Regions from separate parts of the Streptomyces qianjiangensis genome, predicted to be linked through region 2. Evidence: riboswitches for the same ligand, from Rfam matches in the RefSeq annotation. Region 2 holds a riboswitch; the other holds the start of a gene.
What was found. Region 2 has a riboswitch for glycine ahead of gcvP (aminomethyl-transferring glycine dehydrogenase). Riboswitches for the same ligand answer to the same signal wherever they lie in the genome.
Positions count from the first base shown of each region.

Region 1: linked by a shared signal. The riboswitch ahead of gcvT (glycine cleavage system aminomethyltransferase GcvT) and the one ahead of gcvP (aminomethyl-transferring glycine dehydrogenase) in region 2 are both predicted to bind glycine.

Region 1 is NZ_CP106798.1:6,105,689-6,111,916, reverse strand. Features, by position in the region: gene N8I87_RS28325 (ABC transporter substrate-binding protein) at 1-565, opposite strand, end outside; gene N8I87_RS28320 (ABC transporter permease) at 635-1,642, opposite strand; gene N8I87_RS28315 (enhanced serine sensitivity protein SseB C-terminal domain-containing protein) at 1,968-2,720, opposite strand; gene N8I87_RS28310 (enhanced serine sensitivity protein SseB) at 2,860-3,651, opposite strand; gene N8I87_RS28305 (ATP-binding protein) at 3,718-4,386, opposite strand; glycine riboswitch at 4,563-4,659, shown strand; glycine riboswitch at 4,660-4,774, shown strand; gene gcvT (glycine cleavage system aminomethyltransferase GcvT) at 4,848-6,005, shown strand; gene gcvH (glycine cleavage system protein GcvH) at 6,128-6,228, shown strand, end outside.
Region 2 is NZ_CP106798.1:1,472,083-1,478,310, forward strand. Features, by position in the region: gene N8I87_RS06680 (ABC transporter ATP-binding protein) at 1-1, shown strand, start outside; gene N8I87_RS06685 (TOBE domain-containing protein) at 30-449, shown strand; gene gcvP (aminomethyl-transferring glycine dehydrogenase) at 532-3,417, opposite strand; glycine riboswitch at 3,594-3,689, opposite strand; gene N8I87_RS06695 (PRC-barrel domain-containing protein) at 3,804-4,175, shown strand; gene N8I87_RS06700 (DNA polymerase IV) at 4,286-5,761, opposite strand; gene N8I87_RS06705 (MerR family transcriptional regulator) at 5,846-6,228, opposite strand, start outside.

The DNA of each region.
Region 1 (6,228 bases), 4.6 Mb from region 2:
AGTCCTTGTACGGGCCCTTGTACGCGCCCTTGGGGTCGAGGACGTCCTTCAGGTACACCGGACCACCGGACAGCACGTCCTGCGCCCACACGCGCTCGATGCCGTACTTGATGTCCTTGGACGTGATCGGCTTGCCGTCTTCCCAGGTGACGCCGTCACGCAGGGTGTACGTGTAGGTCTTGCCCTTGTCGGTGACCTTGGCGAGACCGGTGGCGAGGTCCGGGGTCAGCGTGGCGCCGTCCTTGCCGGGCTCGGTCTTGTTCGTGACGAGCTGACGGCTGTAGTAGCGCGCGAAGTTCCACATGAAGCCGTAGTAGCCACGCGTGGTGTCCCACGAGTCGGCGTCCTGGGCACCACCGAACCGCAGCGTGCCGCCCTTCTTGGCGAGGTCGGCCTGGGCAACCTTGTTGTTGGCCGCGTCGAAACCGGCTGCGCCCGTCTTCGAGCCCTTGTCGCCGTCATCGCTGTTGCCGCCGCCGCACGCTGCCGTGGTCATCAGCGCGGCGACCGCGACAGCAGCGGCCAACGCCTGCTTCCGCCGCCCTGAGGTGCGTTGGGTAGTCACGATCTCGGATCCTCCGGATTTGATGAGAGACCCCGTGGCAGTGCCACGGGACGCTTGGGGTAAGGCGGTTCAGCGGGAGCCCTTCGGGTCCAGCGCGTCCCGCACGCCGTCGCCGAAGAGGTTGAAGGCAAGAACGGTCACGAAGATCGCCACGCCCGGAACCACCATGTACATGGGGTCCGACTCGTAGTAGTCGATCGCGCTCGAGAGCATCTGCCCCCAGGAGGCGGTAGGCGGCTTGACGCCTACGCCAAGGAAGCTGAGTGCCGCCTCGGTGAGGATGTTGGTCGGGATCATCATCGTCGTGTACACGACGATGGGCGCGACGAGGTTGGGCAGCAGTTCCTTGAAGAGGATGTAGAAGCGGCCGGCGCCCAGCGACCGGGCGGCCTCGACGTACTCGCGCTCACGCAGCGAGAGGGTCTGTCCTCGCACCACGCGCCCGATGTACGGCCAGCCGAAGAACCCGATGACCAGGATCATCACGAACACCCGCACGCTGGAGCCGGTCAGGCCGAGCATGTCGTTCGGCATGACGGAGACCAGGGCGATGGTGAACAGGAGCTGCGGGAAGGCCAGCAGACCGTCCATGACGCGGCTGATGAGGGAGTCCACCCAGCCGCCGAAGAAGCCGGCCAGGATGCCCAGCACGGTGCCGAGAACGACGGCGACCATGGCGGACAGGAAGCCGACCAGGAGCGAGACCTGAGCACCGTAGAGGATGCGGGCGAAGATGTCGCGGCCGTTGACCGGCTCGACACCCAGCAGATGGTCTCCGCTGATGCCGCCCAGCGACCCCTTCGGGGTGCCGAACAGCGGGTCGATCAGGCCCTCGTGGTAGGCGTCCGGGTCCTGCCCGAGCAGGTTGGTGATCACCGGCGCGAGCAGGGCGAGCGCGATGAGGGCAAGCACGACCACGCCACCCGTGAGGGCGAGTTTGTCCCGCTTGAGGCGCTCCCAGGCGATCCGGCCCAGGGAACGTCCCTGTACGGCCTTTTCACCGACAGCGGCAGCCGCCGCTTCTTCGGCCGCGCTCGGGGCCGCTTCCGCAGTCGGCTCGTGCAATGGTGCCGTCATCTGGCAGGGACCCCTCTCAACCGGCGGTAGCCGGCCCGCACTTGCCGCTGGTAGCGGCCTCATTCAGTCCGTCGTACACAGGGGCGAACCCCTTGAAGTGGGAGTCTTCAACGCTTCGCCGATCAGTTGCCAGACTTGACAGTGAATGGATGCGCAACCGTGATGCAGGCTGTGGTTACCCGTTATGCGGACGGGAAGTTGCGGGGGGCGGACACCGCCAAACCGCCTATGGATGAACAAAAGCCGAAAATTCACCCAAATCTACGCGCGAAGATCTCTCCAAAGCGACAAACCCGGACATACATGCTGAAGTTGGCCGCGGGGCTCAGTACGCTCCGCTCTGTGGCAGCTGGGCCCAGTAGCCCCCGCCTGCGGCGGGAGCCGCGTGTGCCTCGCGGTCGTAGAACGGGCGGGCGCCCGCTCGCATCCACATCACGACCGGGTCGTACTCGTCCGTCATCGCCACCGTCGACACCGGCAGCCCGTCCGGTACCGCGCCGACGGACTGCTGCATCATCGCCCGCACCGAGTCGACCGCGGGCGGGGAGGTGTCGTACACGTCCAGGCCGATGGCCAGGTACGGCGCCCCCAGCGCCGGCTGCACCCAGGCCCGGCGCAGCGAGCGGACCGCGGGGGTGCGGTGGGCGTTCTGCGCGAGCAGGGCGTAGAACTGGGGGATCTCGATGGCCGGTTCGGTCAGCCGCAGCGGGCCCGCGGGCTGGCGGTCCAGGCCCGTGGCGATGCGGCGCAGGTCGAGCCAGGGGATGCCCACGCCGCCGCCGGGCGCGTGCGGGTTCAGCCAGAGGCCGTACTGGTCGGGGTAGAGCGTGCGGGCCACGTCGAGGCCGTCGACGACCTCGTACGATCTGTTCCAGCCGCTGGCCGACAGCTCCTGGGCGGAGGTGACGCAGGGGGCGTAGCCGTACCCGTCGACCTCCATGTTTCCGTACTGGGCGTCCGGTGAGCCGCCCTGGCCGTGCCACAGGAGCATCCACACCTGGCCGGAGGACGGGGTCGCGAGTGCGCGCAGCAGCGCCTCGTAGGCGTCGTAACGCCCGGGCGTGACTTGCCGCAGCATGTGCTCGACCTGTCCGGTCGCGGTGCCGCTGCCGCTCGCGCTCACCTGGTTTACCGCCTCTTCGAGAAGTTGCCCCGCGTATGGAAACAGCTTAAGCGCCCAATGGCTCGAGACCCGGTGCGCGTCGGGGAAGCGCGCTTCAGTGGCCGTGCTGATAGAAGGGGCGGACGTTCGCCCTCATCCAGTGGCCCACCGGGTCCTCCGCCACGTCGAGCAGTACGAGGTTGACCGGCCAGCGCACCGGGACCTTTCCCAGGGCCTTGCCCAGGGCTTCCAGGGGGAGGGCTCGCAGGTCGCCCTCCCACTGGGACAGTTCGACGCCCACGAACATCACCGGGTCCGCGGTCTCGATCGCGGCCAGGCAGCGGCGGGCCGTGGCGACCACGCCCGCCGCGGCGAACTCCGCCGAGGCCGCGGTGAGGAAGTCGACCGGGTCGTCCTGCCAGTCGGGTTCGAAGAGGCGGACGCGGCCGCCGGTCGAGGGTCCGTCGAGTGCGGTGCGCCCGGCCCGGCACAGCTCGGCGACCGCGGCCGGCGGGAGCGGGACGCCGACCACGCCGTCCGGGTTGACGGCGAGGCCGACCTGCGGGGGCAGACCGCGGGCGAACTCCACGGCGGGCGCGATGGTGTACGACATGTGGGAGCCGACGACCTGGCGGAACTGCTCCTCGGAGCTGAACACCGGGACGTACACCTGGCCCTCTATCTCCAGCGTGGGCAGATCGAGGGGACCGCTGTCCGGGCCGCCGCCGTTGGGCAGCGGAATCCATACGAAGGCGCGGCTCAGGACCTCGACGATCCGGGCGCCGGCCGACGGCACGCCGAGGGACGCCGACAGCACCTCCTCCAGCTCGTTGCCGGGCCATCCGCCGTGCGGATGGGGGTGCGCCTGTGCCGGGAAGTCCGTGGGGAAGTCCGCCGGGAAGTCCATCTGCCTACCGCCTGCTGGGAACCACTGGTATGGCTCGAAAGGCTAGCGGGTTCCGGTGACCCGGTTTCACCCCGCGAAGCCGATCCGGTGCAGGACGTCCGCCGCCGCCCGGTCCAGCAGCACCGCCGAGCCGCAGCCCGGGGGCAGCTCGCCCCGTTCCACCGTGCGCAGGAGGCGGGCGGCGGCCCCGCGGTGGCGCAGGAAGGCGTAGCGGGAGACGCCGCGGCCGCGCTCGCGCTGGCCCTCCAGCGCGGTGCCCGGGGTGACGTCGAGCAGCAGCAGGTGCAGGGTGCCGCCGCGGCGGCGGGCCTCGCGGGCCAGCCAGTCGCGCACCCAGGTCTGGGCGCCGCAGTCGTGCACGACGACCCCCTCGCCGGAGCGCAGGGCGCGGCGCAGCCCTGCGTAATGAGCGAGGCGGACCAGGGGGCGGTAGAGCGCGTACGGCAGGAGGCGGGGCATGCGGGCGTCCCAGCGGTCGCGGGTGTCCTGGGAGTCGATGCGCGCGCCGCGGACCGCGCGCCGCATCAGGGTGGACTTGCCGCTGCCCGGCAGGCCGGTGATCACGACCAGGTCGCGGGGGCCGAAGAGCAGGCCGTGCGGGCTGTGCCCCGCACGGTCGCGCAGATCGCGGACGACCGGTGCCGGGTGCTCGTCGCAGCGTCCACGGGCCTGGGCCGCGGGCCGCTTCGGCAGTGCCATGCCCGTGGTCGTGGCGTACGCCGTGGTCCTGTTCACCGTGATCGTCCTCCCCTTGGGCTCGGAGACCGCCTGCCCGTCGAGTGTAAAGAGAAGGTAATGCCTGGTGTCTCGCGTTTTCGTGCGCGTACTGCCACAGCCCGGTTACAGAAGCCGACCTGCCGCACGCGGGCGAGGCGTGCAATGATGTGGCCGCCAACTGCATACCGGCCGTTTGAATCCGCGCGGGAGAGTCCTCGGCAACACTGCCGGGGCGCCGAAGGAGCAAGTCCCTCCCTTGAATCTCTCAGGCACCGTTACCGCGCGGGCGAGGCACATCTGAAAAGCGGGCCGCCGTGAGGTGGCCCCACCCAAGGTGCAAGTCCTGGTCGTCCCGACAGGGGTGGTCATGGCGAACCTCTCAGGTTCCGATGACAGATGGGGAGGAACGACCTCGCCCTCCCCCACGCTCGAATTCGGCTCGCGCGGGGGACCCCATCGCCTTGGGAGACGACCGACCGATGAGCAGTACCGAACTCCGTCATACCGCGCTCGATGCGCTGCATCGCTCGCTCGGTGCGACCATGACCGACTTCGCCGGCTGGGACATGCCGCTGCGTTACGGCTCGGAGCGCGACGAGCACATCGCCGTGCGCACGAAGGCCGGCCTCTTCGACCTCTCGCACATGGGCGAGATCACGGTGACCGGCGCGGAGGCGGCGAAGTTCCTGAACTTCGCGCTCGTCGGCAACATCGGCTCCGTCGGGGTGGGCCGTGCCCGCTACACCATGATCTGCCAGGCCGACGGCGGCATCCTGGACGACCTGATCGTCTACCGGCTGGCCGAGACCGAGTACATGGTCGTGGCCAACGCCTCCAACGCTCAGGTGGTCCTGGACGCGCTGCTGGAACGTTCGTCCGGCTTCGACGCCGAGGTTCGCGACGACCGCGACGCGTACGCCCTGATCGCCGTCCAGGGCCCCGAGTCCCCCGGCATCCTGAAGTCCCTCTCCCCCAAGCACTCGACTCCGCTCGTGCAGGGAGGTGCCCCCATCGCCGACCTGGACGGCCTGAAGTACTACGCGGGCCTGCCCGGCACCGTCGCCGGTGTCCCCGCGCTGATCGCCCGCACCGGCTACACCGGCGAGGACGGCTTCGAGCTGTTCGTGAAGCCGGAGCACGCCGTCGAGCTGTGGCAGGCGCTGACCAAGGCCGGCGAGGGCGTCGGTCTGGTCCCCTGTGGCCTGTCCTGCCGTGACACGCTCCGCCTGGAGGCGGGCATGCCGCTGTACGGGCACGAGCTGACGGCCTCCCTCACTCCCTTCGACGCCGGACTCGGCCGGGTGGTGAAGTTCGAGAAGGAGGGCGACTTCGTGGGGCGCGAGGCCCTCACCGAGGCCGCCGCCCGCGCCGAGCAGAACCCGCCGCGCGTCCTGGTCGGCCTGGTCGCCGAGGGGCGTCGGGTCCCCCGTGCGGGGTACGCGGTCGTCGCCGGCGGCGCGGTGATCGGCGAGGTCACCTCGGGTGCCCCCTCCCCGACGCTGGGCAAGCCCGTCGCGATGGCCTACGTCGACGCGGCGCACTCGGCGCCCGGTACGGCGGGCGTCGGCGTGGACATCCGCGGCAGCCATGAACCGTACGAGGTCGTGGCACTGCCCTTCTACAAGCGCCATAAGTAGAGACTGATCACCGGGGCCCTCACCCCGCCCGTTTGTGATGCCGGGCACATCACCCTGCTCACCTGCGGTTTCAGTACTCCCCCAGTCATCAGCACATCCCCGCGTACAGGAGAATTCAGGCCATGAGCAACCCCCAGCAGCTGCGCTACAGCAAGGAGCACGAGTGGCTGTCGGGCGCCGAGGACGGCGTCTCGACGGTCGGCATCACCGAGTTCGCGGCCAA
Region 2 (6,228 bases):
AGCCACCGGGAGCCCTACGGTGGGTGCCCATGACACTGAGCATCCGCAATCAACTCCCGGGCACCGTCACCGCCATCACCCCCGGCGAGGCCATGGCCACTGTGGGGATCCGTCTCGCCGGCGGCCAGGCACTCACCGCGGCGATCACCCTGGAGGCCGTGCACGAACTCGGCCTCGCCCCGGGCTCCGCCGTACGGGCCCTGGTGAAGTCGACCGAGGTCGCCCTCGCCACCCGCCCGGTCGAGGGAGTGTCGATCCGCAACCAGCTCGCGGGCACGGTCACCGACATCGCCACCGGCAGCGCGATGGCCTCGGTCAAGCTGTCCTTCGACGGCGGTGCCCTGACCGCCGCGGTCACCAGGGACGCCGTCGCCGACCTCGCCCTGACGGCCGGGTCCCCCGTCGTCGCACTGATCAAGGCGACCGAGGTGTCCGTGGCCACCGCGTGACCCACGAAGGGACCGCGTGACATGCGTGAGGGCTCCCGTCCCGGCCGGGACGGGAGCCCTCACGCATGCACTCTCGGGCCGGTCAGCCCTCGTACGCGTCCATCGGCGGGCACGAGCAGACCAGGTTCCGGTCGCCGAAGGCCTGGTCGATACGGCGCACCGGCGGCCAGTACTTGTCGGCGGCCGAGACACCGGCCGGGAAGACGGCCTCCTCGCGGCTGTAGGCGTGCGCCCACTCCCCACCCAGCGCGGCCGCCGTGTGCGGCGCGTTGCCCAGCGGGTTGTCCTCGGCCGGCCACTCGCCCGAGCCGACCTTCTCGATCTCCGCGCGGATCGCGATCATCGCATCGCAGAACCGGTCCAGCTCGGCCAGGTCCTCGGACTCGGTCGGTTCGATCATCAGCGTGCCGGCCACCGGGAACGACATCGTCGGCGCGTGGAAGCCGTAGTCGATCAGCCGCTTGGCGATGTCGTCGACGCTCACGCCGGTCGCCTTGGTCAGCGGGCGCAGGTCGATGATGCACTCGTGCGCGACCAGGCCGCCGGGGCCGGTGTAGAGCACCGGGTAGTGCGGCTCCAGACGCTTGGCGACGTAGTTGGCGCTCAGCACGGCCACCTGCGTGGCCCGCTTGAGCCCCTCGCCGCCCATGAGCCGGACGTAGGCCCACGAGATCGGCAGGATGCCGGCGGAGCCCCACGGGGCCGCCGAGACCGGCCCGACACCCGTCTCCGGACCTGCCGCGGGCTGCATCGGGTGGTTCGGCAGGTACGGCGCCAGGTGCGCCCGTACGCCCACGGGACCAACGCCGGGACCACCGCCGCCGTGCGGGATGCAGAAGGTCTTGTGCAGGTTGAGGTGGGAGACGTCGCCGCCGAAGTGGCCGGGCTTGGCCAGGCCGACCAGGGCGTTGAGGTTGGCGCCGTCCACGTAGACCTGGCCGCCCGCCTCGTGCACCTGGGCGCAGATGTCGGCGACGTGCTCCTCGAACACACCGTGGGTGGACGGGTACGTGATCATGAGCACGGCCAGCTCCTCGCGGTGCTGCTCGATCTTGGCCCGCAGGTCCTCGACGTCGATCTCGCCGTCCTCGGCGGTCTTCACGACGACGACCTTCATCCCGGCCATCACGGCGCTTGCGGCGTTGGTGCCGTGCGCGGAGGACGGGATCAGACAGATGGTGCGCTGCTCGTCGCCGTTGGCGCGGTGGTAGCCACGGACCGCCAGCAGACCGGCCAGCTCGCCCTGGGAGCCGGCGTTGGGCTGCAGGGAGACCTTGTCGTAGCCGGTGACCTCGGCGAGGCGCTCCTCCAGCTCACGGATGAGCGTGAGGAACCCCTCGGCCTGCTCGGCCGGCACGAAGGGGTGCAGCTGACCGAACTCGGGCCAGGTGACCGGCTCCATCTCGGTGGTCGCGTTCAGCTTCATGGTGCAGGAGCCGAGCGGGATCATGCCGCGGTCGAGCGCGTAGTCGCGGTCGGCCAGCTTGCGCAGGTAGCGCAGCATCGCCGTCTCGGAGCGGTGCTCGTGGAAGACCGGGTGGGTGAGGTAGGCGTCGGAGCGCAGCAGCGCGCCCGGCAGGGCCTGTGCCGTCGCCGCGTCCAGCGCCTCGATGTCACCCTCGATGCCGAACGCCGACCACACGGCGGCCAGCTGGGCGCGGTTGGTGGTCTCGTCGCAGGCGATGGAGACGTGGTCGGCGTCGGCCCGGTGGAGGTTGACGCCGTTGTCCCGGGCGGCGGCGACGATCTCGTCGGCGCGGCCGGTGACCTTGACGGTCAGCGTGTCGAAGTAGGCGCCGTGGACGATCTCGACGCCGCCGGCCTTGAGGCCCTCGGCGAGGATCGTGGCGTAGCGGTGGGTGCGGCGCGCGATGGTCTTGAGGCCTTCCGGCCCGTGGTAGACGGCGTACATGCCCGCCATCACCGCCAGCAGCACCTGCGCGGTGCAGATGTTGCTGGTCGCCTTCTCGCGGCGGATGTGCTGCTCGCGGGTCTGCAGGGCGAGCCGGTAGGCCTTGTGGCCGTCGGCGTCGACGGAGACGCCGACGAGGCGCCCGGGCAGGCTGCGCGCGAACTTCTCGTGCACGGCCATGTAGCCCGCGTGCGGTCCGCCGAAGCCCATCGGCACGCCGAAGCGCTGGGTCGTGCCGACGGCGATGTCCGCGCCGAGCTCGCCCGGCGAGACCAGCAGGGTCAGGGCGAGCAGATCGGCGGCGACGGTGACGAGCGCGCCGAGCTCGTGCGCCTGGTCGACGATCGGCTTGATGTCCCGTACGGCACCGGAGGCGCCCGGGTACTGGACGAGCACGCCGTTGATCTCGCGCTCGGCGATCTCGGCCGGGATACCGCCGCTGAGGTCGGCGACCACGACCTCGACGCCGGCCGGCTCGGCGCGGGTCTCGATCACGGCGACGGTCTGCGGCAGCGCGTCCGCGTCGACCAGGAACAGGCCCTTCTTGTTCTTGCCCATGCGCCGGGACAGTGCCATCGCCTCGGCGGCGGCCGTGCCCTCGTCGAGGAGGGACGCGCCCGAGGTCGGCAGGCCGGTGAGGTCGGCGACCATGGTCTGGAAGTTCAGCAGGGCCTCGAGGCGCCCCTGGGAGATCTCCGGCTGGTAGGGCGTGTAGGCCGTGTACCAGGCGGGGTTCTCCATGACGTTGCGCAGGATGACGGGCGGGGTGAAGGTCCCGTAGTACCCGAGTCCGATCATCGAGCCGAGCACCTGGTTGCGGTCGGCGAGCGAGCGCAGCTCGGCGAGCACCTCGGCCTCGGTCCGGGCGCCCGGCAGATCGAGCGCGTCGGCGTTCTTGATCACATCCGGCACCGCGGTGGCGGTGAGCTCGTCGAGCGAGCCGTAACCGACGTGCGCGAGCATCTTGGCCCGCGCCTCCTGGTCGGGCCCGATGTGGCGCTGTTCGAAGGGGATGCCCTGTTCGAGCTCGGTGAGCGGAATGCGCTGGGCGGTCATTGCGGAGGCCTCCTGGTCTGACGCGACCTTCGAGGGGCACCCCGGCACGGGCACCCCGACGGCCTCCCCCTCTGTCATCTCAACCTGAGAGCTTCACCGGGTCGCCCGAAGGGCACCGGTTTTCACCGTCGGTGAGAGCGGAAGCCGTCGACACCCGCCCTGCTTTCCAGAGTGACCTCGTCCGTGCGGTACGTGAGCCTGAGAGATTCCGGGGAGGATTTGCTCCTTCGGCGCCTCCGATGGTGTCCGGAGGACTCTCCCGCACGGGGTCAGCAGCCGTTTGCAAGACTACCAGCGAGGTCAACGCCCGGGCCTTCGAGTGGCCGCCTCCTTGATTGTGCTCTTTTGTAGTGCTTACGGATGAGTTGCGACCAAGTGGAGGGCCCGTGCAGACCGACATCGATCCGCGCAACCTGATCGGCCGCAAGGCGTTCGACCGCAATGGCACCAAGATCGGCACGATCGACGAGGTGTACCTCGACGACGCGACCGGCATGCCGGAGTGGGCGGCCATACGCACCGGTCTGTTCTCGCGGGACGCGTTCGTCCCGCTGGAGCCCAGTGAACTGGTCGAGGGCACCCTCCACGTCCCGTTCGACCGAGCCCTCATCAAGGACGCGCCCGACTTCGGTGTGGGCCGCCATCTCTCCCCGGAGCAGGAGCTCCAGCTCTACCACCACTACGGCCTGGACGTGGCCCCACCGCCCCGACTCCCCGACCACGACTTCGGCAACCTGGCAGGCACGGACGAGGCCTGAGGCCGAACGGGTGGGGTGACCGAGGAAACAGCAGGGCGGGCCGGAGCAGCCTCCATGCCTTCCGCGCCCGTCTCACACGCCGGCAACCCATCCGGGTCCCGGCGACCGCCTCACGGCGGCGTGGTCGCGGCCCGAGGCTCCCCCACGCTCCGCTCCGGCCCGCCGCGAGCCACCCCTGATCCGCCCTCGGCCACGTCGCCCCCACCCTCCCCGACCCGGGCTCGCCCGGAGCCCCGCTCGGCGTCTCCCTCCCCCGCTCCCAGGACCAACGGCAACGGATCCGCCGGCTCCAGGTTCCCGTCGTCGGCCCGGAACGTCCGCACCCGCCCGGGCTCCGAGTGCGGCGTCTCGAAGCGCACGGTGACCCGGCCCAGTCCGCTGCCCTGCACCCAGCCGTGTCCGTACTCGGTGTGCCGCACGTCATGACCGGGCGACCAGTGCCGCTCGGCAGGGGCCGGGATGTCCTGCTCCGGCTCGGCCACGCTCTCCTCCGGCACCACGTCGGCCCGCTCGCCCGCCGCCTGCGCGAAGAGGTCCTCCTGTGTGTAGTCGGCGAGTCCGGAGACGCCCACGCCGAGCAGCCGTACACCGCCCGTCGTGTCCACCGAGTCGAGGAGCCGCGCGGCGGCCTCCCGCACCACCGCCGGATCGTCCGTGGGCCCACGGAGCGTCTCGGACCGGGTGAGCGTGGAGAAGTCGTACCGCCGCACCTTCAGCACGATGGTCCGGCCCGACAGCCCGGCCCCGCGCAGCCGCCGTACGCACCGCTCGGCGAGCCGCTGCACCTCAAGACCCACTCTGAGCCGGTCGTGGATGTCCACGTCGTACGTGTCCTCGACCGAGACCGACTTGGTCTCCCGCTCGGCCACCACGGGCCGCTCGTCGTGCGCCAGCGCCATGGCGTACAGCCCGTGCCCATGAGCCTTGCCCAGCAGCCGTACGAGCTCGTCCTCGCCCGCCTCGGCGATCTCGTCCACCGTGGTGATCCCGGCTCTTCGCAGATGGTCGCCCGTCGCCGGGCCGACCCCTGGCAGCGTCCGCACCGACATCGGGCCCAGCAGCGCCCGCTCGGTCCCCGGTTCGATCAGCACCAGCCCGTCCGGCTTGGCCTGCTCGGAGGCGATCTTGGCGAGCATCTTCGACGCCGCGAGCCCCACCGACCCGGTGAGCCCCGTGACGGCCCGTATGTCCCCGCGCAGCTTGGCCCCGGCCAGCCGTGCGGACTCCTCGTCCCAGGCCGCTCCCCCGGCCTCCAGATCGACGAACGCCTCGTCCAGGCTCAGCGGCTCCACCAGGGGGGACAGCTCGCGCAGCAGCCCCATCACCTGCTCGCTGACCGTCCGGTACAGGCTGAAGCGCGGCACGAGATACGCCGCGTTCGGAGCCAGCCGACGCGCCTGGGCCATGGGCATCGCCGAGTGGACCCCGAAGACCCGCGCCTCGTACGACGCCGTGGCGACCACTCCGCGAGGTCCGAGCCCGCCCACGACGACGGCCTTCCCGCGCAGGCTCGGCTTGGATGCCTGCTCCACCGAGGCGAAGAAGGCATCCATGTCGAGATGCAGGATCGTGGGCGCGTTTCTCACAACTCCGATGCTGCACCACGCCACTGACAACGCCCCGGAAAGGAACGGGACGGGGCGCGGTCGGCCGCGCCCGGGGACCTCTCCTCAGACGGCCCGGTTGCGCCGCCGCGCGAGCTCGTCGGCGGGGTTGTGCCCCACAAGGGTCTCGCCCGTGTCGATGCGTTCACCGTGCAGCTGGGAGAGCGCGCTTTCCACGTCCCGCCACACCACGCCCACCGCGATGCCGAAGATGCCCTGACCGCCCTGGAGCAGGGCGTGCACCTCGTCCGGCGAGGTGCACTCGTAGACCGTGGCACCGTCGCTCATCAGCGTCATGCGCCCCAGGTCGCGGAAACCGCGTTCTCTGAGGTGCACGACGGCGGTACGGATGTTCTGCAGCGAGACCCCGGTGTCCAGGAACCGCTTGACGATCTTCAGGACGACGACGTCCCGGAAGCTGTACAGACGCTGCGTGCCCGACCCGTACG